Regions from separate parts of the Diaphorobacter sp. JS3051 genome, predicted to be linked through region 2. Evidence: predicted binding sites of a transcription regulator. Region 2 holds the regulator's gene; each other region holds the start of a gene.
What was found. The regulator FNR, encoded in region 2, switches genes on or off when oxygen is low (the NO sensors DNR and NnrR bind a similar motif). The targets are predictions, from matches to a motif close to TTGATNNNNATCAA.
Positions count from the first base shown of each region.

Region 1: a site for FNR is predicted at 1,186-1,199, ahead of cyoA (ubiquinol oxidase subunit II). Genes of this name have one in related genera too.
Region 3: a site for FNR is predicted at 3,732-3,745, ahead of I3K84_RS09860 (bacteriohemerythrin). Genes of this name have one in related genera too.
Region 4: a site for FNR is predicted at 4,296-4,309, ahead of I3K84_RS00040 (FeoA family protein). Genes of this name have one in related genera too.

Region 1 is NZ_CP065406.1:357,380-363,181, reverse strand. It holds gene I3K84_RS01715 (MFS transporter) at 1-1,013, opposite strand, end outside; gene cyoA (ubiquinol oxidase subunit II) at 1,325-2,374, shown strand; gene cyoB (cytochrome o ubiquinol oxidase subunit I) at 2,436-4,442, shown strand; gene cyoC (cytochrome o ubiquinol oxidase subunit III) at 4,435-5,070, shown strand; gene cyoD (cytochrome o ubiquinol oxidase subunit IV) at 5,071-5,490, shown strand; gene I3K84_RS01690 (SURF1 family protein) at 5,502-5,802, shown strand, end outside.
Region 2 is NZ_CP065406.1:3,771,927-3,777,728, reverse strand. It holds cobalamin riboswitch at 17-261, opposite strand; gene I3K84_RS17980 (hypothetical protein) at 296-535, shown strand; gene I3K84_RS17975 (cell division protein ZapA) at 532-876, shown strand; gene I3K84_RS17970 (sulfite exporter TauE/SafE family protein) at 1,519-2,238, opposite strand; gene hemN (oxygen-independent coproporphyrinogen III oxidase) at 2,242-3,624, opposite strand; gene fnr (fumarate/nitrate reduction transcriptional regulator Fnr) at 3,796-4,539, shown strand; gene I3K84_RS17955 (hypothetical protein) at 4,581-4,868, opposite strand; gene I3K84_RS17950 (FixH family protein) at 4,945-5,223, opposite strand; gene ccoG (cytochrome c oxidase accessory protein CcoG) at 5,285-5,802, opposite strand, start outside.
Region 3 is NZ_CP065406.1:2,060,414-2,066,215, reverse strand. It holds gene I3K84_RS09875 (anhydro-N-acetylmuramic acid kinase) at 1-306, opposite strand, end outside; gene I3K84_RS09870 (M23 family metallopeptidase) at 319-1,683, opposite strand; gene tyrS (tyrosine--tRNA ligase) at 1,876-3,108, shown strand; gene I3K84_RS09860 (bacteriohemerythrin) at 3,179-3,598, opposite strand; gene I3K84_RS09855 (LysR substrate-binding domain-containing protein) at 3,857-4,867, opposite strand; gene I3K84_RS09850 (DUF2917 domain-containing protein) at 5,091-5,459, shown strand; gene glmU (bifunctional UDP-N-acetylglucosamine diphosphorylase/glucosamine-1-phosphate N-acetyltransferase GlmU) at 5,651-5,802, shown strand, end outside.
Region 4 is NZ_CP065406.1:5,815-11,616, reverse strand. It holds gene I3K84_RS00070 (aspartate aminotransferase family protein) at 1-74, shown strand, start outside; gene argF (ornithine carbamoyltransferase) at 91-1,008, shown strand; gene I3K84_RS00060 (hypothetical protein) at 1,029-1,202, shown strand; gene I3K84_RS00055 (YkgJ family cysteine cluster protein) at 1,346-1,690, shown strand; gene I3K84_RS00050 (hypothetical protein) at 1,821-2,018, opposite strand; gene I3K84_RS00045 (ferrous iron transporter B) at 2,043-3,944, opposite strand; gene I3K84_RS00040 (FeoA family protein) at 3,941-4,234, opposite strand; gene I3K84_RS00035 (YkgJ family cysteine cluster protein) at 4,352-4,678, shown strand; gene I3K84_RS00030 (Lrp/AsnC family transcriptional regulator) at 4,697-5,164, opposite strand; gene kynB (arylformamidase) at 5,259-5,802, shown strand, end outside.

The DNA of each region.
Region 1 (5,802 bases), 920 kb from region 2:
CTGAACAGGCCAATCAGCACGGCCATGGAGCCCAGCAGGTTGCGCCGGCCCATGCGGTCGGCCAACCGCCCCGACGCCGCCACCGCGCCGATGGCCAGGAATGCGCCGGCGATCTGCACGCACAGCACCTCGGCCATGGAGCGGTCGGAGAACAGGGCGAACCACGACAGCGGGAACACCGTCACCACGTGAAAGAGTGCGAAGCTGGCCAGTGCCGCAAAGGCGCCCAGCACCACATTGCTCCCCTCTTCGCGCATCACGCGGGCCACGCCCACGGGCTCCAGTTCCTTCTCTTGCAGCAATTCGGCATAGGACTGCCCCACCACCAGGCGCAGCCGCGCAAACAGCGCCACCACGTTGATCGCAAAGGCCACGCAGAACGGGTAGCGCCAGCCCCAGGCCAGGAATTCTTCGCTGGAGAGGCTGCCGTACAGGTAGGCAAACAACCCGGCGGCCAATGCAAACCCCACGGGCGCGCCCAGTTGCCCCACCATGGAATACCAGCCCCGGCGCTCCGGCGGTGCGGCCATCGCCAGCAGCGACGGCAGCCCGTCCCAGGAGCCGCCCAGCGCCAGCCCCTGGCCGAAGCGCAGCACCGCCAGCGCCCCAGCGGCTGCCAGCCCCGCCACCTGGTAGCTGGGCAGGAAAGCCATGCTCACCGTACAGCCGCCCAGCAGGAACAGCGCCAGCGTCAGCTTGGTGCCGCGCCCCCAGCGCCGCTGCACGGCCATGGAGATGGCGGTGCCCAGCGGCCGGGCGATGAAGGCGATGGCAAAGATGGCAAAGGCCATGAGCGTGCCGTCCAGCCGCGACATGAAGGGGAACAACAGCGACGGGAAGACCAGCACGCAGGCGATCCCGAATACGAAGAAGTCGAAATACTCCGACGCGCGCCCGATGATCACGCCCACGGCGATCTCGCCCGGGGTGACGTCTTCGTCGGTGTGCGCGCGCGACAGCGATGCCGCGCTCTCGGGGCCGTAAACGGGGTATGCGACGGAACCGCTACTCATGACCGTACTCCTTGGCTTTGCAGACACAGCTCCGTTCTACACGCAAGCCCCGCGGTCAACAAGTACGCTTACACTGACGTCCCGCGCGGGAAAACCCTCACGCCCAGTCGGCCATCCGCGCCGCCATGGTCGCGCCCGCAGGCCGCATACGGCCTGCCATCACGCCATAAGCTTGACCCTGGACAAAATGTCCAATCGACAAATGCGCTAGGCGTATTACATTCGTCTCCGTCCAGTAATTCGCGTTTACACCTAGCGCCGCGCCCGCCCGCGCGACGCAAGGCCGTGCACGCTTTTTGACACGCCTAGCAATGCTCCAATTGAAGAAACTCCGCGGGCCCACCTGGCTCGCCGCGGCTTTGGCCGCAGCCAGCCTGGCTGGTTGCAGCAAGGCCGTTGTATTGAACCCGGCGGGTGATATCGCTGCCCAGCAGGGCAACCTGGTGGTGACTGCCACGGTGCTGATGCTGATCGTCATCGTGCCGGTGATCCTGCTGACGCTGCTGTTCGCCTGGAAGTACCGCCAGGGCAACACCGACGTCGAGTACGACCCCGACTGGCACCACTCCACCTCGCTGGAGCTGGTGATCTGGAGCGTGCCGCTGATGATCATCATTGCCCTGGGCGCGCTGACCTGGATCGCTACCCACAAGCTGGACCCCTACCGCCCCCTGGACCGCATCGACGCCCAGCGCGCGCTGGCCGCCGACGTCAAACCGCTGGAAGTGCAGGTGGTGGCCATGGACTGGAAGTGGCTGTTCTTCTACCCCGAGCAGGGCATTGCCACGGTGAACGAGGTGGCCGCGCCTGTGGACCGCCCGATCCTGTTCAAGCTCACCGCCACATCCACCATGAACGCGTTCTACGTGCCCGACCTGGCCGGCATGATCTACGCCATGCCTGGCATGCAGACCGAGCTGAACGCCATCATCAACAAGCCCGGCGTGTTCCATGGCCTTGCCTCGCACTACAGCGGCCCCGGCTTCTCCGGCATGACCTTCAAGTTCCACGGCCTGAGCGATGCCGAGTTCGCCCAGTGGGTGGACAAGGCCAAGACCGAAGGCAAGCCCCTGGACAAGACCACCTACCTGCAACTGGCCAAGCCCAGCCAGCGCGACCCCGTGCAGCGCTTTTCTACCGTGGAAACGGGCTTGTACGGCAAGGTGCTCAACCGCTGCGTGGAAGACGGGCAGATGTGCATGCACGACATGATGGCTATCGACGCGCTCGGCGGCGAAGCCTTCGTCAAAGCCAACGGTCTAACGCTGCCGCAGGACGTATGCACCGCCGGCAACGCGCCACAGATCCTGGCCGCGCTGCAGCCGGGCTTAGCCCTCCCCGAGGCCCCCACCCAACAGTGAATTTGACGGACCCGACGCGGGCGCCAAGCCGGCGCCGGGCCCATTAGCCAAGAGATTCGATATGTTGTCTGAACAAACTACCCCAGCCCACTGGCTGTTGGGCCGCATCACCTGGGACTCGATCCCGATGGCGCACGAGCCCATCGTGCTGTGGACCTTCATCGCGGTGGTCCTGGGTGGCATCGTGATGCTGGCCGGCCTCACCAAGTTCCGCCTGTGGGGCCCGCTGTGGCGTGACTGGATCTGCTCCATCGACCACAAGAAGATCGGCATCATGTACATGATCCTGGGCCTGGTCATGTTCCTGCGCGGCTTCGCCGACGCGGTGATGATGCGCCTGCAGCAGGCCATGGCTGTGGGCGAGAGCATGGGCTACCTGCCGCCGCACCACTACGACCAGATCTTCACGGCCCACGGCGTGGTCATGATCTTCTTCGTGGCCATGCCCTTCGTCACGGGCCTGATGAACTACCTCGTGCCGCTGCAGATCGGCGCGCGCGACGTGTCGTTTCCCTTCCTGAACAACTTCAGCTTCTGGATGACCACCGGCGGCGCCGTGCTGGTGATGATCTCGCTGTTCCTGGGCGAGTTCTCCACCTCTGGCTGGCTGGCGCTGTCCAACCTCGGGGCGCAGGACCCTGGCGTGGGTCTCGACTATTACATCTGGGGCCTGCAGATTGCGGGGGTGGGCACCACCTTGTCGGGCATCAACCTGATCGTCACCATCATCAAGATGCGCGCGCCGGGCATGAACCTGATGAAGATGCCCGTGTTCACCTGGACCGCGCTGTGCACCAACGCGCTGATCGTCGCCTCGTTCCCCGTGCTGACGGCCGCGCTGGTGCTGATGTCGCTGGACCGCTATATCGGCACCAACTTCTTCACGAACGACCTGGGGGGCAACTCCATGCTGTACGTGAACCTGATCTGGATCTGGGGCCACCCCGAGGTCTACATCCTGATCCTGCCCGCGTTCGGCGTGTTCTCCGAGGTCGTCGCCACGTTCTCGCGCAAGCGCCTGTTCGGCTACACCTCGATGGTCTACGCCACGGTGTGTATCACCATCCTGTCGTACCTGGTGTGGCTGCACCACTTCTTCACCATGGGCTCGGGCGCCACAGTGAACACCTTCTTCGGCATCACGACGATGATCATCTCGATCCCGACGGGCGCCAAGATCTTCAACTGGCTGTTCACCATGTACAAGGGCCGCATCCGCTTCAGCGTGCCCATGCTGTGGACGGTAGGCTTCATGTGCACCTTCGCCATCGGCGGCATGACCGGCGTGCTGCTGGCCGTGCCCCCGGCCGACTTCGTGCTGCACAACAGCCTGTTCCTGGTCGCGCACTTCCACAACGTGATCATCGGCGGCGTGGTGTTCGCCGTGTTCGCTGCCATCAACTTCTGGTTCCCCAAGGCCTTCGGTTTCCGCCTGATCGAGTCCTGGGGCAAGGCATCGTTCTGGTTCTGGCTGACTGGCTTCTGGGTCACGTTCACGCCGCTGTACATCCTGGGCCTGATGGGCATCACGCGCCGCGTCAACCATGTGGAAGACGCCTCGCTGCACATCTGGTTCATCATCTCCGCGGTGGGCGTATGCCTGATCGCGGCGGGCATCGCCTGCTTCTTCATCCAGCTGTTCGTGAGCTACCTCAAGCGCGACCAGTTGCGCGACGTGACCGGCGACCCCTGGGACGGCCGCACGCTGGAGTGGGCCACCTCCTCGCCCCCGCCGCAGTACAACTTCGCCTTCACGCCCGTGGCGCACGAGATCGACGCCTGGTGGGACATGAAGAAGCACGGCTACAAGCGCCCGCTGACCGGCTTCCAGCCGATCCACATGCCCGCCAACACGGGTGCCGGCGTGGTGATCGCCGCGCTGTCCACCGTGTTCGGCTTCGCCATGATCTGGCACATGTGGCCGCTGGCGATCGCCTCGTTCGCCGCGACCGTGCTGGCCTCGATCATCCACACCTTCAACTACAAGCGTGACTACTACATTCCGGCAGCCGAAGTGGCCGCCACGGAAGACGCACGCACCCAGCAGCTTGCCGCAGCCCATGTCTGATACCACCACCTTGCACGCGGGCGGCGCCGCCGCCCTGGCACCGCGCGAGTACCACCTCGCGCATGAGCCCCACCCCGAGAACGGCACGTCCCTGGGCTTCTGGCTCTACCTGATGAGCGACTGTCTCATCTTCGCAGCGCTGTTCGCCACCTACGGCGTGCTGGGCCGCAGCTATGCGGCGGGCCCCACGGGCGCCGAGCTGTTCGACCTGAAGCTGGTGGCCATCAACACGGCCTTCCTGCTGACGTCGTCCATCACCTTCGGCTTTGCCATGCTGCAAAAGCAGGCAGGCAACGTGCGCGGCACGCTGACCTGGCTGGCCGTCACCGGCCTGCTGGGCCTGGCCTTCCTGGGCGTGGAGCTGTATGAGTTCGCACACCTGATCCACCAGGGCGCGACACCCCAGCGCAGCGCGTTCCTGTCGGCCTTCTTCACGCTGGTGGGCACGCACGGCCTGCACGTGACCTTCGGCCTGATCTGGCTGGTCACGCTGATGATCCAGATCAGCAAGCACGGGCTGATCCATGAAAACAAGCGCCGCCTGAACTGCCTGTCCATGTTCTGGCACTTTCTGGACGTGGTCTGGATCGGCGTCTTCACCTTTGTGTACCTGATGGGGGTGCTGTAAATGAGCGCACACGAAATTCACGCCGGCCACGACGACCATGGCCACGACCATGACGACCTGCACGTCACCAAGGGGGACTACGTCAAGGGCTTCATCCTCGCCGTGATCCTCACCGTGATCCCGTTCTGGCTGGTCATGGCCGACGTGATCCAGAGCCGCACCACCGCCGTGCTGGTGCTGGGCATCTTCGCCATGGTCCAGGTGGTGGTGCACATGGTGTACTTCCTGCACATGAACGGCAAGATCCAGGGCGGCTGGACGATGCTGTCCACCATCTTCACCATCGTGTTCCTGGCAGTGACCATCATCGGCACGTTGTGGGTCATGTTCCACATGAACGCCAACATGATGCCCGCGCACGCCAACCCCATGGCCGCACAGCACCAGGGCAGCGAGGCACACCAACCGAAGGCGCCTTGACCGCTCCGACCATGCACGCCCCGGAGCCGCAGCGCACCCGCGCGCACTCCAACCTGACGATGGCGGTGCTCGCTCTGGCGGGCATCGCCCTGTTCGTTGTGTTCTGTGCCCTCGGCTGGTGGCAGGTGGAGCGGCGCACCTGGAAGCTGGCCCTGATGGAACGCGTAGAGCAGCGTCTGCATGCCGCGCCCGTGCCGCTGCCCGCGCGCGCGCAGTGGCCTGGCGTGGATGCGGCTGGCTTTGAATACCAGCCTGTGCAGGCTGAGGGTCGCTGGCTGGCCAGCAAAACCGTATTGACCCAGGCCGCCACGG
Region 2 (5,802 bases):
GGTTTCACAAAAGGAAACGCGGAGCCACCTCGTTGGCCGGTATCCGGGCTGGCGGAACGCTCTGCATCGCCTTCCCAAACGCTTGTTCAAGGCGCTCAGTGGCTTGTCAATGAAGAGGGAGCCGAGGTACGGCTCATCCGCTGACCGTTGCGGGGGCAGCGCAGGCACAGGACACACTCCATGGCGGAGAGTCCCTCCCTGCTTCCCGTTGAACTGCGGCATGTGAACCACGCCGCGAGCACCAACTGCGCAATTTTACGATGGTTCGCACGCCGATCCCTACAATCGGCAGCGTATGGCCTCCCCCTCTTCCATCGACCAGATCGCCGAGCGCGTTGAGCGGCTGCTGCTGCGCCATGCCGAGTTGCAGCGCACCAATGCCCTGTTGGCGCAGCAGGTCGCGGCGCTCACCCAGGAGCGCGATTCCCTCCAATCCCGCCTGCAGGCGGCCCGTGCCCGCGTGAACGCATTGCTGGACCGCCTGCCTGCCGAGCCCGAACTCCCCGGCACTGCTGAGACGAAAGACGCGCCATGAAGCAGATCGAGGTACAGATCCTCCAGCAAAGCTATCTCCTGGCCTGCCCGGACGGCCAGGAGTCGCGCCTGCTGGAGGCGGTCGAGCGCGTGGATACCGCCATGACGCGCATCCGTGACGCGGGCAAAGTACGCGCGCGTGAGCGCATCGCCGTGCTGGCGGCCCTCAACCTGGCTTTCGAGATCGCCGACCGCGAAGCCGCCGATTTGGCAGCCGCCTCAGCCCCTGCGCGCATGGCCCCCACCCCGGTCGCGCCGCATGTGCACGACAGCGATGAGCGCGTGCAGCAGTTGCTCCTGCGCCTGGACGAGGCGCTGGGCGAGGATGGGCGCCTCCTATAACCATTACGGTAAAAGCCCAGCCCCTGGCCGCACACGGGCAGCCCACTACAATGAACATGTCTGCGGTGCTGCCGGGCTTTATATTTCCTTGAACCAATGCTCATTGAGCACGGGCTTGGTACATTGCCCGGTGAGCGTGATCATCTCGCGTCAGATGAACCCAACGCCTGGCTGCCCTCGCCCACCTGAACCCCCGGTTCAGGATGCCGGTCCGGTGGCATTCGCAGACACCTTTTTCTCCGGTAATCGCTTGCGCCCTCGCTCCGGGTGAGTGCCAGCGACCTCAATACCTGCTCAGAAAATCCGGCGCTCCGCGGCCAGCGCGCGCAACCCACCCATCTGCAAGGCACAGAGCAGACCTTGGTAGTCGTCGCACCGATGCCAAATATCCTGGCGTGGTTCGGGCGTTTCCCAGTCCTTCGGCAATCTCACTGATACGCAACGCGCGCCCCAGACGCACGATGGCGCATCCAGTAAGGCAGAGATGCGTAGCTGGATTTCTCCACGTCGATGAGAACAGACTCGTCACTTCCGCTGGTAGAGATCTGACAGCGATACGTCACGCCTGAGCGTCTCAGTGTGCACCATTCGCTTGCCACGGCATGCTTCGCGGAGCCGCTGTGGTTCCACAAAACGCTGTTTTCAGGGCACGCACCACGGCGCCGGCTGCCCATGGACAACCTCCATCCACAGCGCCCATGCACCCAGGGAAAAAAGCACACCACCTGCCAGCCGAGACCCCCACGCCCCACCCTTCACGCCGATCCAAGCGCGAATGCGGCCAAAAGTCCACGGCCCCAGCACCAGCCATACACCGCTTCCCACGCCAAACAGGACCATGCACAAGGCTCCGCGGAGCACGCTTCCGCTGAGAGCGGCAGTCAACAGTGCGGTATACAGAAGGCCGCATGGCAGGAGCGCCCAGGCCACACCCGCGGTCAGGAGCCCGCCAGGCCGAGAGACCAAGGGCTTGACCTTCGCCCAGGCAGCACGCCCCGCCCGCTCAACCCACAAGGGCTGCTGCGCTTGCACCATCATCATCCCGCCCCACGCGAGGATGAGCACGTGCATCAGCGTCCAAAGGGGGCGCAATGCCGAGGTGCTTTGCCCCAGCCACGCGAGTTGCTCCATGGCCAGCGCAACCACCGCCCCTGCGGCGCCGTAGCCAATCAGGCGCCCCACGTGAAACTGCGCTACCCGTTGGAGGATTCCGCGGCGGGGCGCCCATTGAATGGTGTGGGTGGCGTCCGGCGTGCCACCCAGCCCCGTAAGCGCCGCGCAGGGAACAGAACACATCGCCAAACAGTGAGCCCCTCCCATCAGCCCCATCAGGAAGGCCGTCGTGGCCAGCGCCCACAGCATGGGTCAAATAATCCGGGAAAAGCGAGCGCGGTTACGGTCAGCCTGCAGATACTTGTCGAACACCATGGCCACACCGCGCACGAAATACCACCCCATGGGCGTAACTTCAACGCCCTCATCACTAATTTTCACTAAGCCCTGAGCCGCCATTTCTTGCAGTTGCTGTAATTCCGCATCGAAATAACTGCGGAAATCAATCAGCCAAGACTGTTCCAACGGCTCAAACAGCAACTCACCTTGGCACATCAACGCCATGATGACTGCGCGGCGCACCAAGTCGTCCTTGGTCAACGCCAGCCCGCGCACCACAGGCAAATGCCCCTGGTTAATGCAGTCGTAATACTCGTCCAGCGTTTTCACGTTTTGGCTGTAAGTAGCGCCCACGCGCCCGATGGCAGAAACGCCCAGACCAATCAGGTCGCAATCGGGCTGCGTGCTATAGCCTTGGAAATTGCGGTGCAGCCTGCCTTGCCGCTTGGCCACCGCCAGCGCATCGTCTGGCAGAGCAAAATGGTCCATGCCCACGTAGACGTAGCCGGCTTCTTGGAACACATCAAGTGACCGGGCCAACATGGACACCTTGGCCGAAGCCATGGGCAACTCGGCCGTGATGATGCGTCGCTGCGATTTGAAGCGTTCTGGCAAGTGAGCGTACGCATACAGCGCGATCCGGTCTGGCCGCAGCTCGGCTACCTGCTCCAAGGTGCAATCAAACGACTCCGGTGTCTGTCGCGGCAGCCCGTAGATCAAATCCACGTTCACCGATTCAAACCCGAGCTTGCGAGCCGCATCGACCAACGCGAACACCTTTTCGGCAGGCTGAATGCGGTGCACGGCCTTTTGTACTTCAGGGTCGAAATCCTGCACGCCAAAGCTCAGGCGATTGAAACCCAGCTCCGCCAACAATCCCAGCCGCGCTTCATCCACGGTCCGGGGGTCCACTTCTATGGAGTACTCCCCCCCAGGAACAAGGACGAAACTGCGCCTCAGCATGCCCATCAGTTCGCGCAAACCGTCATCCGTCAGAAAAGTAGGCGTGCCGCCGCCGAAATGCAGCTGGCTCACATGCTGACCCACACCGCAGTGCGCCGTATGCAGGTCGATTTCACGGCTGAGGTAACGCAAGTAGACCTCTGTCCGCTCTGGATGCCGGGTAATGATTTTGTTACACGCGCAGTAATAGCACAGCGATTCACAAAACGGGATGTGGACATAAAGCGACAAAGGCATCGCCTTGGCTACCGACCCCACGCGACGCTGCTGCAGCGCAAGGATGTATTCCCGCTCGCCAAAAGCCTCGACAAAACGATCAGCAGTCGGATAAGAGGTGTAGCGCGGCCCTGGGACGTCAAAGCGACGCAGGAGCTCTGTTGTAACAACGGTCATGACGGGATTCCTTGCACTTTCATATCACTGTGCCGTAGAGTCCCCCATGAGTCCTTGACGTTGATCAAGCGCCCATGAGGTCCTTGTGGCGACAATTTGACTTCGGCTCAAAGTCGTCCGGCGGCCTACGGCATTCCATGTCTCCCAGCCGTTCAGAGGTAAGCTCAAGCCATGAACAGGGTTCCCATGCATACGAATCTCCAGACCATCAAAGTTGCCTGCTCAAACTGCAATCTGCGTGAGCTGTGCATGCCCGTGGGTCTGGACGACCAGCAACTCAAGCGCATCGATGACATTGTTGCTGTACGACGCAAGATCAAGCGTGGCGGCACGCTTTTCCGGAACGGTGAACCCTTCACATCCCTTTTTGCCATCCGCACCGGATTCTTCAAGACCTGTGTCGCCACCGAGGACGGTCGCGATCAAGTGACGGGTTTTCAAATGGCGGGCGAAATCATTGGCCTGGATGGCATCGTGAGTGACCGTCACACTTGCGATGCGGTAGCGCTTGAAGACGCCGAAGTATGCGTCATGCCTTTCGATCGTATTGAAGAGTTGTCGCGCGAAGTTACGGCACTACAGCACCATGTGCACAAGATCATGAGCCGCGAGATTGTTCGCGAGCATGGGGTCATGCTGTTGCTGGGGAGTATGCGTGCTGAGGAACGCCTTGCCGCATTCCTGTTGAATCTCGTACAACGCTTGCATGCCCGGGGTTTCTCGCAATCCGAATTGGTGCTGCGCATGACACGTGAAGAGATCGGCAGCTACCTAGGATTGAAACTGGAAACCGTCAGCCGCACGTTTTCCAAGTTCGTGGAAGAAGGTATTGTGGAAGTAAAACAGCGCCATGTGCGCATCGTCGATACCGATGCGCTGAAGCGCATTGTCAACAGCCAGCAAGCCTGCCATTAAGCTTCGGTTTTTTGCTCATTCATAACTGATCGGCGGAAAGATCAGGAAACGTATTTGGCGCAATCAGCCGGCCGCGCCCCTTTGGGCACGGGGCAGCGATTCAACTCAAAGGGCGAGAGTGACAACAGCGTCGTCAATGCGCTGGAAGCCATGAGTACGAACCAGAACGTGAAGAAGGCGATGGTATACACACCTTCGCGCGAGAGATGCAGGGGTTGATCAAACCACTGCAGCGCTTCTGGATCCACGAAGGCGAACACCACCATTTCCATGACGCCCGCCATCAAAAAGGCCGGCCACGCGATCCACATCAATCGTTGCATCCACATTCGCCCATCTCCTAGCAGGTGTAGTTGACAGCCTAGCATCTGTTCTCCGGCATGCAAAGAGGACTCGCCCTGCCGGTCAGCGCGGTTGATCCTCCAGCGGAGTAGCTGCATGGTTGCGCCCCTTCATGGCAGGCGTCATGTCGCCCCCAGACTCCTTCAGGGTCTCGTTGATGTTCAAGCCCCGTTGGTAATAGTCTTCCGCGATGACGGGGTCGGGTTTGCTCACGGCCAGCCAGAGGGTCACGAAGCCCGCAATGATGACAATCACCGGCCCCGCGATGACAAGCCAGACATGGCCAAACGTCCACCAAGGCTTTCCGTCGTCGTCCAGTTTCATGGGGGAATTACTCAACATTTATATTAACTCCTCGCTCATTTATGAGCACAGCTTGTTCATTTGTATTCCACGACCGCCTTCAGCGGGGTACGAGGAATACGGATTTCTCTGCCACTTGGGCTTTATCACCCTGCGCTTGAATATCGAAATACACCGTATGCGATCCAGGAGATGCTGAGCCATACGGAATTTGAAGACGGACAACCACCCATCGGGATTCCGCCGGTCCAATGTCAATTGCGGTCTCGGACGCCACTTCCAGCCCTTCCATGCCGTGGGCGCTGATGGTGTAGCGCTGCGCCCCCTCCGTGGCGTTCATGATCTGCAGCCGGTAGATATTTTCAAGCTTGCCTCCCGCCACGATGCGCGAGAGCGCAGCGCGGTCGCGCACGATGTCCACCTTCAACGGGGTGCGTACCACCAAGCTGGCCAGCATGCCGACGCACAACACCACCAGCACCGCTGAATAGAACAACACACGGGGTCGCAGCACGCGTTTGAGCATTTGCGACTGGGTCCAGTGGTTCTTGACGCCGTTCTGCGTTGAGAAGCGAATCAGCCCGCGCGGATACTTCATCTTATCCATCACGGTATTGC
Region 3 (5,802 bases), 1.7 Mb from region 2:
CGTCTGCCCATGCGCGCCCAGGGCCTGCACCGCGGCCGCCGTGAGGCCCGCTTGGTCCAGCAGACGGTGGACTACCTTCGCATAGGTACGCGCCAGCGCATTCGCGGCGAGCGCCGCGCGGTGCAGTTCGTCGTGGCCGGTACTGTTGAGAGCGAGGAATTCTGCTCTTAAATCAGGAGCTAGTGGCGCTGATGCATGCTGGGCTACAGCGCATTTTTGGCCTGAAAAATGCGCGAGCACACCATCCACGCCGTCCAGCGACGTGCCCGACATCAGCCCGATGAACCACCGTGGCGGCGTATCCATGGGCGAAGGGCGTTACTCGGCGCTGGCTTGCAGGATCTGTGCGGCGGAGGACAGCTGCACGCGCATGTTGCCGGCCAGGCGGTCGAATGCCGGACGTGCGGCGGCCGAGACCGGCTGGGCTGCCTCGCTCTGGCGCGCAATAACCATCGGGTCCTTGTGCTCGCCCGCGACGCGGAATTCGAAGTGCAGGTGCGGGCCCGTGGCCCAGCCGGTGGAGCCCACGGCGCCAATCTTCTGGCCCTGCTCCACGCTTTCGCCCTTGCGCACGTCGATGCGGCTCAGGTGCGCGTAGACGGTGACGTGCTGGTTGCGGTGCTTGATGTACACCACGTTGCCGTAGCCGTTCTGCACGCCGGCGAAATCCACCACGCCGTCGCCTACCGTGCGTACGGAAGTACCGGTCGGCGCCGCGAAATCGGTACCCAGGTGCGCGCGCCAGGTCTTGTGAATGGGGTGGAACCGCATCGCAAAGCCGCTGGAGACGCGGGAGAACTCGACCGGCGACGACAGGTAGGCGCGGCGCATGCTCTCGCCGTCCAGCGTGTAGTACGAGCCCTTGGTGGCTCCCGGCTCCTGGAACCAGACGGCGCTGTGGGTCTTGTCGCCATTGTGGAACTCGGCGCTCAGCACGCGGCCGCTGCGCAGGGGCTCGCCATCTGCCTCCAGGGTTTCATACACCACCGAGAAGCGGTCTTCCTTGCGCAGGGCGCGCCGGAAGTCGATGTCACCGGAGAACACCTCTGCCAGCTGCACGGCGACGGCGTCGGGAATGTTGGCGGCATCCGTTGCTGCAAACAGCGAGCTGCGGATGATGCCGCCCGCCAGGCGGCTGCCCACCGTCAGCGGCGCCGTCTCGATGCGCGAGGCGAAGCTGCCGTCCTGCTGGCGCTCGACCACCAGGCGCTTGAAGCTCTCGCTGTCGTCGGGGGCCCAGCGCGCCGTCAGGCGGGTGAGGCGGTGGTCGTCGGTCGTCTCGGCGGACATCGAGCGGCCGGTGCGTCCCAGCAGGTTCTGCCGCACGTTGGCGTCACTGCGCAGGAAGGCCGAAGCGGCGGGGTCTGCCACGCCCAGGCGCTGCAGGATGCTCTCGGCGGTATCGGCGCTGCGGGTGACGTCGGAGCGGTACAGCGCGTACTGCGGGATGTCCACCAGCGACGATAGCGGTTCGTCTGCCGCCAGCGACTGCACGGCCTGCGTGACGGTGCGCACGGGCAGGTCGGCCGGGTCGGGAGCGAAGGAAGCCACTGCGAAGGCACCGCCGCCGCCGGTGAGCAGCAGGGTGGCCACGGCGGCAGTGATGCGTTTTGGATGTTTCTGAACGGACTGCTTCAGTTGGTTGAGCAATACCAGGCAGGCGGTCGTCAAGCCGTTGTTCAAGAGTCTTACCCCAGGCGTCTGTGTGCTTCCAGGCCCCGGGCCAGGGTCTTAAAGGGCGGGAGGCACTGTCAATGTCGTAGTGCTGTGGAAGGGAGCGAACGCCGGGCGTACGGGTGGCCCACTAGAATCCACGGCTGGAAAGTGCCCGGAAGTATAGTCGTTGGGGCCCTGGCGGCACCCCAAAAAACCCTTATGAATCAATCTGCTGTTACAACATTCTCGGTGACCGATGGTGTAGGACGGGCGCTTGAAGTCTCCCTGCGCGGGGTCGACGAGCTTCTGCCCCAAGAAGAATGGACCCAGAAACTGGCGCGTTCGGAGGCCACGGGCCAGCCGCTGCGCATCAAGCTCGGGCTGGACCCCACGGCGCCGGACATCCACCTGGGCCATACGGTGGTGCTCAACAAGATGCGCCAATTGCAGGACCTGGGCCACCAGGTCATCTTCCTGATCGGCGACTTCACCACGCTGATCGGCGACCCGTCGGGCCGCAACAGCACGCGCCCGCCCCTGACGGCCGAGCAGATCAAGGTCAACGCCAAAACCTACTACACCCAGGCGGCCAAGGTGCTGGACCCAGCGCGTACCGAGATCCGCTACAACAGCGAGTGGTGCGACCAGTTGGGTGCGCGCGGCATGATTCAGCTGTCGGCCAAGTACACCGTGGCACGCATGATGGAGCGCAACGATTTCCACCAGCGCTTCACCGACGGCAGCTCCATCAGCCTGCACGAGTTCCTCTACCCGCTACTGCAGGGCTATGACTCGGTAGCGCTCAGGAGCGACCTGGAGCTGGGCGGCACCGACCAGAAGTTCAACCTGCTCATGGGACGCCATCTGCAGCAAGAATGGGGGCAGGAGCCGCAGTGTGTGCTCACCATGCCGCTGCTGGTGGGGCTGGATGGCGTGGACAAGATGTCCAAGTCCAAGAACAACTACATCGGCATCACGGAGGACGCCAACTCCATGTTCGCCAAGGTGCTCTCCATCTCGGACACCCTGATGTGGGACTGGTACACGCTGCTGTCGTTCAGGAGCCTGGACGAAATCGCCGCGCTCAAGGCCGAGGTGGCGGCAGGCCGCAATCCCAAGGATGCCAAGGTGATGCTGGCCAAGGAGATCACCGCGCGCTTTCACAGCGCCGCACTGGCCGACGCGGCCGAGCAGGATTTCGTCAACCGCAGCAAGGGCGGCATCCCCGACGACATTCCCGAAGTCCGCCTGGCGGGCGCGCCCCTGGGCATCGGTGCGCTGCTCAAGCAGGCCAACCTTGCGCCCTCGACCAGCGAGGCCAACCGCCTCATCGACGGCGGCGGCGTGCGCGTGGACGGCGGCGTGGTCAGCGACAAGGGCCTGAAGCTGGAAGCGGGCAGCTACGTGGTGCAGGTCGGCAAGCGCAAGTTCGCGCGCGTCACCCTGGCCTGATGCCCGGCGGGGCGCGACCGCGCTCCCGCTTTGCCAAGCCACTGCGCGCAGTGGCTTTTTTCATGCCCGTTCAGGCCAGGGCGGCGGTGCGTTGCGCCTGCAGCGCCTCGCGCATGAACGGCAGGTAGGCGCGGTCCACCTTGCAGATGTGGTGCACCAGCCATCGCTTGAGGAATTCCAGCGCCTCCAGCGAGACCTCCTGCCCACCGTCGAAGCGCGTCAGCAGATCCATGGCCTTGCGCGTGAAGCCGTCATGCTCGGCCTTACGGGCGGGAGTCTCGGCGTAGTCGTGCTGCTGAAACAGCACCTCCTCCACGATGAAGTGGTTGTGCGTGTAGTCCACCAAGCCTTCCAAAATTTCGCCCACGGCGCTGCGGCGCGGGCTCGCCGCGCTCAGTTCATCGTGCAGGGCGTTGGTCAGCGCGACCAGTTGACGGTGCTGGTCGTCGATTTCGGGCAGGCCAAGTTCCAGTTCCGCGGTCCAGGGCATGAAAGGCATACAGGGTCTTCTCTTCTGTCCATTGGTGTTGTCGGGGGCGGGGCATAGCCTGCCGACGGTCGCAGACCTTTGCGTGACAACCCATAGGGGAAGACCATGTCATTCGCATGGATTTGCATGGGCCTTGATCTTCGTCAGACGAAGCGCCCGGCTGCGTGAGCGGTTTGCCACGCATTCCTGTGCAAAAAGCCAAACGCGCCCGCCCATCGCGCGCTAGGCGCTATAAATAGAGGAGCGATCGTGCCGCGCTCAGGAGATGTCGTCGTTCAGGTCCGTGTCCGGCACTTCGCCGACGGCTTGGCGCGTGGCTTCGGCCTGCAGCAGCAGCCAGGCGCTGAACGCCTGGATTTCGGGGCGCTGGCCGCTGCGCGGGCCGACGACCAGCCAGTACACCAGCGGAGAGTCCAGCCGGTGGCCCGGCAGCACCTCCTGCAGGTCGCCCGAGGCGAGGCTTTCCGCGATCAGCGGCATGCGCGCCAGCGCCAGGCCCTGGCCGGCCAGCGCGGCCTGCACGATCTGCTGCGCGTAGTTGAAGTACAGCCAGCGCTTGGGCTGCAGCCGCCCCAGGCCGTGCAGTTCGAACCAGCGCCGCCAGGTGATCCACTCGAAATAGGGCATGCGGTGCGCGTCGCCTGCCTCGATGAGCGTGAACTGCGCCACGTCGGCCGGCGTGCGGATGGGCGGCATGCTGTTGAGGAGCCAGGGGCTGGCCACCACCGCCAGTTGCTCGCCAAACAGCCGCTGCGCGCCCGCGGCCTGCGTGCCGGGCACGCTGGAGCGCAGGGCCAGGTCCACGTCGGCCGTCTCCAGGTCCACGATGGTGTCGGTTGCGTCGATGCGGATGTCGATGTCGGGGTTGTCGCGCTGGAATTCCTCCATGCGCGGGATCAGCCACATGGACGCAAAGCTGGCCCAGGTGGTGATGGCCACGCTCTTGCGCCCCGCCGTCTGGCGCACCAGGCGCACGGCCGCGTCCATGCGCTCCAGCGCGGGCGCCACGGCGCGCTGCAGCTGGCCGCCGGCGCTGGTGAGCTCCACGGCGCGTGTGTGGCGCAGAAACAGGGGTACGCCCACTTCGTCCTCCAGCGCCTGGATCTGGCGGCTCACCGCCGACTGGGTCAGGGCCAGTTCCTCGGCCGCGGCGCGGAAGTTCAAATGCCGCGCCACGGCCAGAAATGCGCGCCAATGACCTACGGCCACGGGCCGGGTGCGCAGATGCGCGATGGGAGGAGCGCTGGCGGGCAAGAGAGGGGAGTTCATGGCAGATTGATGACCATTGGGAATCAAAATGCTAGCGCTTTTTCATCGATCGCGCAGCAGGCTGCTCAGGCAGCAGGTGCACCGCTGGCGGTTGCCGTCCCCCGGGGCATGGGGTGATACAGTGATTGATGCCGTTCCGTAATCGATGAGGCCTTCCGTTTTCATTGGACGGTGCCCGGGTCGCAGTCGCACACTGGCGTCACTTCAAAGGGTTTACCAGGAGATGACCGTGACCACCTCGCAAGTTCTGCATTCGCAAGCCTCCAGCGTTCCCGCCGGCGTTGCCGGACCGGAACTGTGCACCATTCCCCAGGGCGCGGCGCGCAGCCTGCACCCCCGCGCGCCGATGCAACTGCGCGTGGTCAGCGGCCTGGCCTGGGTGACCTTGAGCGACGGCCCCCATGGCTGGCGCGAGGATTCGGGGGACCTCATGCTGCACGCGGGCCAGAGCGTGTGCGTGGCCTCCGGCCAGCACGCCGTGGTCGAGCCGATGGGCCGCGAGCCGCTGCAGTTCCAGTGGCGCAGCGCCGCCGCGGTGCGCGCACCGTCAACGCAGTACGCCTCCCCCCGGGGCGATGTCTGCCGCGCCTGACCGTCCGGCTATCGCATCAAACTGGCTGCTAGCGCCCGAATGACGGGCGCTAGCAGCTATTTTTTTAGGAGCAATCAGGGGCGGTGGTGCAGCCGCGCCGCAGAGGGGCAGCGCATGGGCGGCGGGATAATGGCGGCGGGCTGCCGGCCTGGGCTGGCAGGACACGACGACCTTCCACTCTCCACACCTTCATGACAGCACTGGACATCATCATCATGGCCGCGGGCAAGGGCACGCGCATGAAAAGCCGCATTCCCAAGGTCTTGCAGCGCCTGGCCGGCCGGCCCCTGCTGCACCATGTGCTGGGCCAGGCCGCCAGCCTGCAGGCGCGCCGCGTGGTGGT
Region 4 (5,802 bases), 570 kb from region 2:
CACTCACGCGCGCAGAGGCCGACGAGATCGTCGCCCTGCTCACACCCCTGGTGCAGACCTTCCTGTCTGAATGAAGAAGATCGACCGCGTATGAAGCACTACCTGCAATTCACCGACTTCACCGCCGACGAATACAACTACCTGTTCTCGCGCGCCGCCATCATCAAGGGCAAGTTCAAGAGCTACGAGAAGTACCACCCGCTAGCCGACCGCACCCTGGCCATGATCTTCGAGAAGGCCAGCACCCGCACGCGTGTGAGCTTCGAGGCCGGCATGTACCAGCTGGGCGGCAGCGTGGTGCACCTGACCACGGGCGACAGCCAGTTGGGCCGCGCCGAGCCCATCGAGGACAGCGCGCGCGTCATCAGCCGCATGACCGACCTGGTGATGATCCGCACCTTCGGCCACGACAAGATCGAGCGCTTCGCAGAATACTCGCGCGTGCCCGTCATCAACGGCCTGACCAACGAGTTCCATCCTTGCCAGATCATGGCGGACCTGTTCACCTACATCGAGCACCGCGGCTCGATCGCGGGCAAGGTCGTCGCCTGGGTGGGCGACGGCAACAACATGGCCAACACCTGGCTGCAGGCGGCCGATCTGCTGGGCTTCACCGTGCACGTGAGCACCCCCGGCGGCTACGAGGTGGACGAGAAGCTCGCCTTCGGCGGCAAGCCCCACCGCGCGGGCTGCTACAAGGTCTTTGCCGATCCCATGGATGCCTGCCGCGGCGCCGACCTGGTGACCACCGACGTGTGGACCAGCATGGGCTACGAGGCCGAGAACGAAGCGCGCCGCAAGGCCTTTGCCGACTGGTGCGTGGACGCCGAGATGATGGCCGTGGCCAAGCCCGACGCGCTGTTCATGCACTGCCTGCCCGCGCACCGCGGCGAGGAGGTCATGGCCGACGTGATCGACGGCCCCCAGTCCGTCGTCTGGGACGAGGCGGAAAACAGGATGCACGTGCAGAAGGCACTCATGGAGTACCTGCTGCTCGGCCGCGTCTAAACCCATCCCGCATCCCACCCATGGCCCTGGCGCAACTCCACCCCACGCGCCCGGGCCATCCACCCTGCCCCGCCCGCCAGCGCCCGCTGGCGCCTGAACTGCACGCGGCCGCCCGGCGCATGGCGGCACGCGTGCATGCGCTGCAGGTGCGCATTCATACCTTCTACCTGAAGTTCCTCCAGGGCCACACCTAGCGGCCCGGTTCTGCGCGGCAGGCGCCCCAGCGCATGCCCGCCCTCCCATCGCTCCCCCTGATCGCCCGCGATCCCCGGTGCCGACTGCGCGTCGCACCTGGGATGGGGCCCCTTGCCGATGCACCAGAACCCGAGGAACCTGCATGTCCGTCCCCGTCCACCCCTGCCTGCACTGCGGTGCATGCTGCCAGAACTACCGCGTGGAGTTCTCCGTCTATGAACTGCAGTCCATGGGCGGGCGCGTGCCCGACGCCCTGGCCCATGAGGCCGGAGGCAACCGCTACCGCATGAACGGCACCGAGCGCCACCCCGTGCGCTGCGTGGCACTGGCCGACCTGGGCAACGGCTGCATCGGCTGCGGCATCTACGACCAACGTCCCCAGCCGTGCCGCGACTTTCCGTTCGCCTCCTACGGTTGCCACGACACGCGCGCCAAGCTGGGCCTGCCGCCGTTGGGCGACACGCAGGAGTGGCCGCAGGCCGCTTGAATTGGTTCTTCAAAAAGAAGAGCTGCTGGCGCTTGCCAGGCAATGATTTCAGATAGTTTCGATACTGAAACCTTTGCCTGGAAAGCGCCGGCAGCTATGCTTTTAGGCCCGCGGCGGGGCTATCCCGGCTTCAGGGCTTGCGTGCCGGCGCGCAGCGGTCTCCGGCGCAGGCATTGCAGCCCCCGCAACTGCTGCCGGTCTTGGCCATGGGCGCCAGTGCCGGATGCACGCGCGCGGCGCGGGCGCGCCAGCGCTGTGGCAGCCAGCGCCACAGCAGCGCCAGGGCGGCCACGGCCACGATCACGGCGGTGAGAATGTCTTGCCACATGGTTCTGCTCCTTGGTGACGGTTTTCAACCACCGCCCAGCGCCAGGGCCACGCGGTAGGTGATGAAGCTGGCCGCATAGGCCAGTGCGAAGAGATAGCCCGTCATGACAAGCGGCCAGCGCCAGCCGTTGGTCTCGCGGCGCACGGCGGCGATGGTGGAGACGCACTGCGGCGCGAAGATGAACCACACCAGCAGCGACAGCGCCGTGGCCAGCGACCATTGCGCCGCCAGCATGGGCGCGAGCTGCGCGGCCGTGTCGTCGGCCGAAGCGGCAATCGCGTACACCGTGCCCAGGGCGCTCACCGCCACCTCGCGCGCGGCCATGCCGGGCACCAGGGCGATGCTGATCTGCCAATTGAAGCCGATGGGCGCGAAGATCACCTCCAGCGCGGCGCCGATGCGCCCGGCGAAGCTGTATTCGATGGCCGGCCCCGTGGCGTCCGCCGGCGGCGCGGGGTACGACGACAGGAACCACAGCAGGATGGTGACCAGCAGGATGATGCCGCCCACGCGGCGCAGGAAGATGCCCGCGCGCTCCCACAGCCCCAGCGCCAGGTTGCGCACGCTGGGCCAGCGGTAGGCGGGCAGCTCCATCAGCAGCGGCGTGGCGCCGTCGCCGCGCCGCGCCAGCCGCGCAACGGCCGCCACGGCCATGGCGCTCACGATGCCGCCCAGGTACAGCGCGAACAGCACCAGCCCCTGCAGGTTGAACAGCCCCGCCACCGTGCGATCGGGGATGAAGGCCGCGATGAGCAGCGCGTACACCGGCAGGCGGGCCGAACAGGTCATCAGCGGCGCGATGAGGATGGTGACGAGCCGGTCGCGCCAGTCCGGAATGGAGCGCGTGGCCATGATGCCCGGCACCGCGCAAGCGAAGCTGGACAGCAGCGGGATGAACGAGCGTCCCGACAGGCCGACGGTGCCCATTACGCGGTCCAGCAGGAAGGCCGCGCGCGGCAGGTAGCCGGATTCCTCCAGCGCCAGGATGAAGAAGAACAGGATCAGGATCTGCGGCAGGAACACCAGCACCCCGCCTGCGCCGGCGATCACGCCGTCGGCCAGCAGGCTGCGCAGCGGCCCCTCGGCCATGTGGGCGTTCAGCCATTCGGCCACGGCGGCCGTGGCGCCTTCGATCCAGCCCATGGGCACCTCTGCCCAGCTGAACACGGCCTGGAACATCAGGAACAGCGTCACCGCCAGCAGCAGCGTGCCCCACAGCGGGTGCAGTACCACGGCGTCGATACGGTCGTCGCGCTGCAGGCGCAGCGCGGGCTCACGCACGGCCAGCCCCATGATGCGGCGCACTTCCTGGTGCAATTGCTGCACGCGCTGCGGGCGGTCTTCCTCCAGCGCATTGACGGGCGGTGGCGCCTGTGTGCCCACGGCGGCGCCGCGGGCGGCCTGCGGGGTGGCCGTGTCCAGCCACTGCAGCAGCTCGCGCGCCCCGTCGGCGCGCACGCCCACGGTGGTCACCACGGGCAGGCCCAGTTCGCGCGCCAGGACTTCGCGGTCGATCTGGATGCCCTGCTGCTGCGCCATATCACTCATGTTCAGCACCAGCACCATGGGCAGGCCCAGGTCGCGCGCCTCCAACACCAGGCGCAGGTTCAGGCGCAGGTGCGTGGCATCGGTCACGCAGACCAGCAGCTCGGGCATGGCCTCTCCTGGGCGGCGGCCGGTGACCACATCGCGGGTGACGGCCTCGTCCAGGCTCTGCGCGTGCAGGCTGTAGGCGCCGGGCAGGTCCAACACGCGCACGCGCCGGCCGCTGGCGGTGGTGAACAGGCCTTCCTTGCGCTCCACGGTGACGCCCGCGTAGTTGGCCACCTTCTGGCGTGCGCCGGTCAGCACATTGAACAGCGCCGTCTTGCCGCAGTTGGGGTTGCCCAGCAGCGCGATGTGCAGGGGAGATGCCGCCGTGCTCATGCCGCGGCCTCCAGCGCATCCACGCGCACCTGCACCAGGGCCGCCTCATGGCGGCGCAGGGCAAAAGTGGCCTGGCCCACGCGAACGGCCAGGGGGTCGGCCGCGGGAAAGCCCCGGGCAATCACGCGCACCGGCTCGCCCGGCAGGAAACCAATCTCCATCAGGCGCAGCACCATGGCCTGCGACCGGCCATCCTGCGCCGGCAGCAGCCCGGCAACCGTGGCCGGCACGCCATGCGGCAAGGTGTCCAGCCCCCGCGGCTGCGCGGCGTCATTCCCCGTGTGAAGCATGTTGTATTGCAGTCAATGAATAAAAGTAATTCTCATTCTAATGGAACTGCACGCTGCTGGATTGATGCACATCAGGACCTGTGGCGCGTCACAATGACACCCCCTGCGACGTACGCCATGACCACTCTTCACCCCTGCCTGACCTGTGGCGCCTGCTGCGCCAGCTTTCGCGTGGACTTCTCGGTACATGAGACGGAGGAGCTGGGCGGCTGCGTTCCCGATGGGCTGGTGGTGCCGGTCACGGACCACACTGCACGCATGCGGGGCACGGACCATGCGCAGCCGCGCTGCTCGGCCCTCACGGGCCAAGTGGGCCTGCGCGCGGCCTGCGGCATCTACGAGTGGCGCCCCTCGCCCTGCCGCGAATTCGAAGCCGGCAGCGCTGCCTGCAATCGCGCCCGCCAGCGCCACCATCTGCCGGCACTGGACGGGCTGGTGCTCTGAACGCCGCAGGACCCGCTTTCACACGGGCAACCCGCCGATGCGCCCCTTGAATTCCTGCAGCGAAAAATAGGTCTGTACCTGGCGCACGCCCGGCAGGCGGTGCAGGCGCCGCTGCAGCAGTTCGGAATACGCGTCCAGGTCGGTCGTCACGACCACCAGCAGGAAGTCCGCGGGGCCCGAGATGCCGTGGAACAGCACCACTTCGGGAATGGCGCACACCGCCTCCTCGAACGCCACGGACAGCGCCTCCGTCTGGTGGTCGATGCCCACCATCACGAAAGCCATCACACCCAGCCCCACCGCACGCCGGTCCAGCTGCGCGTGGTAGCCGCGCACTACCCCGGCGTCCTCCAGCCGCTTCACGCGCCGCCAGCAGGGCGACTGCGACAGGTGCGCCATTTCGGCCAGTTCGCCGGAGGTCAGGCGGGCGTTGTCCTGCAGCGCGCGCAGCAGCTGGCGGTCGGTACGGTCGATCTCGGCTTGCATGATTTAACCCAAAAATGTCTCTGCGAGAATGGATTATCCAAATGAATCACCCATCAGGGATAAACCATTTACCCGCCCCTCCGCCGCGCATAGCATGCGCGGCATGACCGCCACCTCCACGCCATCGCCCGCGCTGTGGGACATCTCTGCCCCCGTGCATGCGGGTAGCCCGGTGTTCCCGGGCGATACACCCTACCAGCAGCAGTGGAGCGCCACACTGGGCCCCGGCTGCCCGGTGAACGTGAGTGCACTCACGCTCTCGCCCCACGTGGGCACGCACGCTGACGCGCCCCTGCACTACGCAGCGGACGGCGCAGCCATCGGCGCCCTGCCGCTGGAAGCCTTCATCGGCCCCTGCCGCGTGGTGCATGCGCTGGACTGCGGGCCGCTCATCGAATGGACCCACATTGCCCATGCGATGACGGGCACTTTGCCGCCGCGGGTGCTGGTGCGCACCTACGCCCGCATGCCCGTGGACCGCTGGGACGCGGGCCTCACGGCCTACGCGCCCGACACCATCGAGCGCCTGGCCGACGCCGGCGTAGTGCTCGTGGGCATCGACACCGCCAGCATCGACCCCGCCGACAGCAAGCCGCTGCCCAGCCACCAGGTGATCCGCCGGCGCGGCCTGCGCGTGC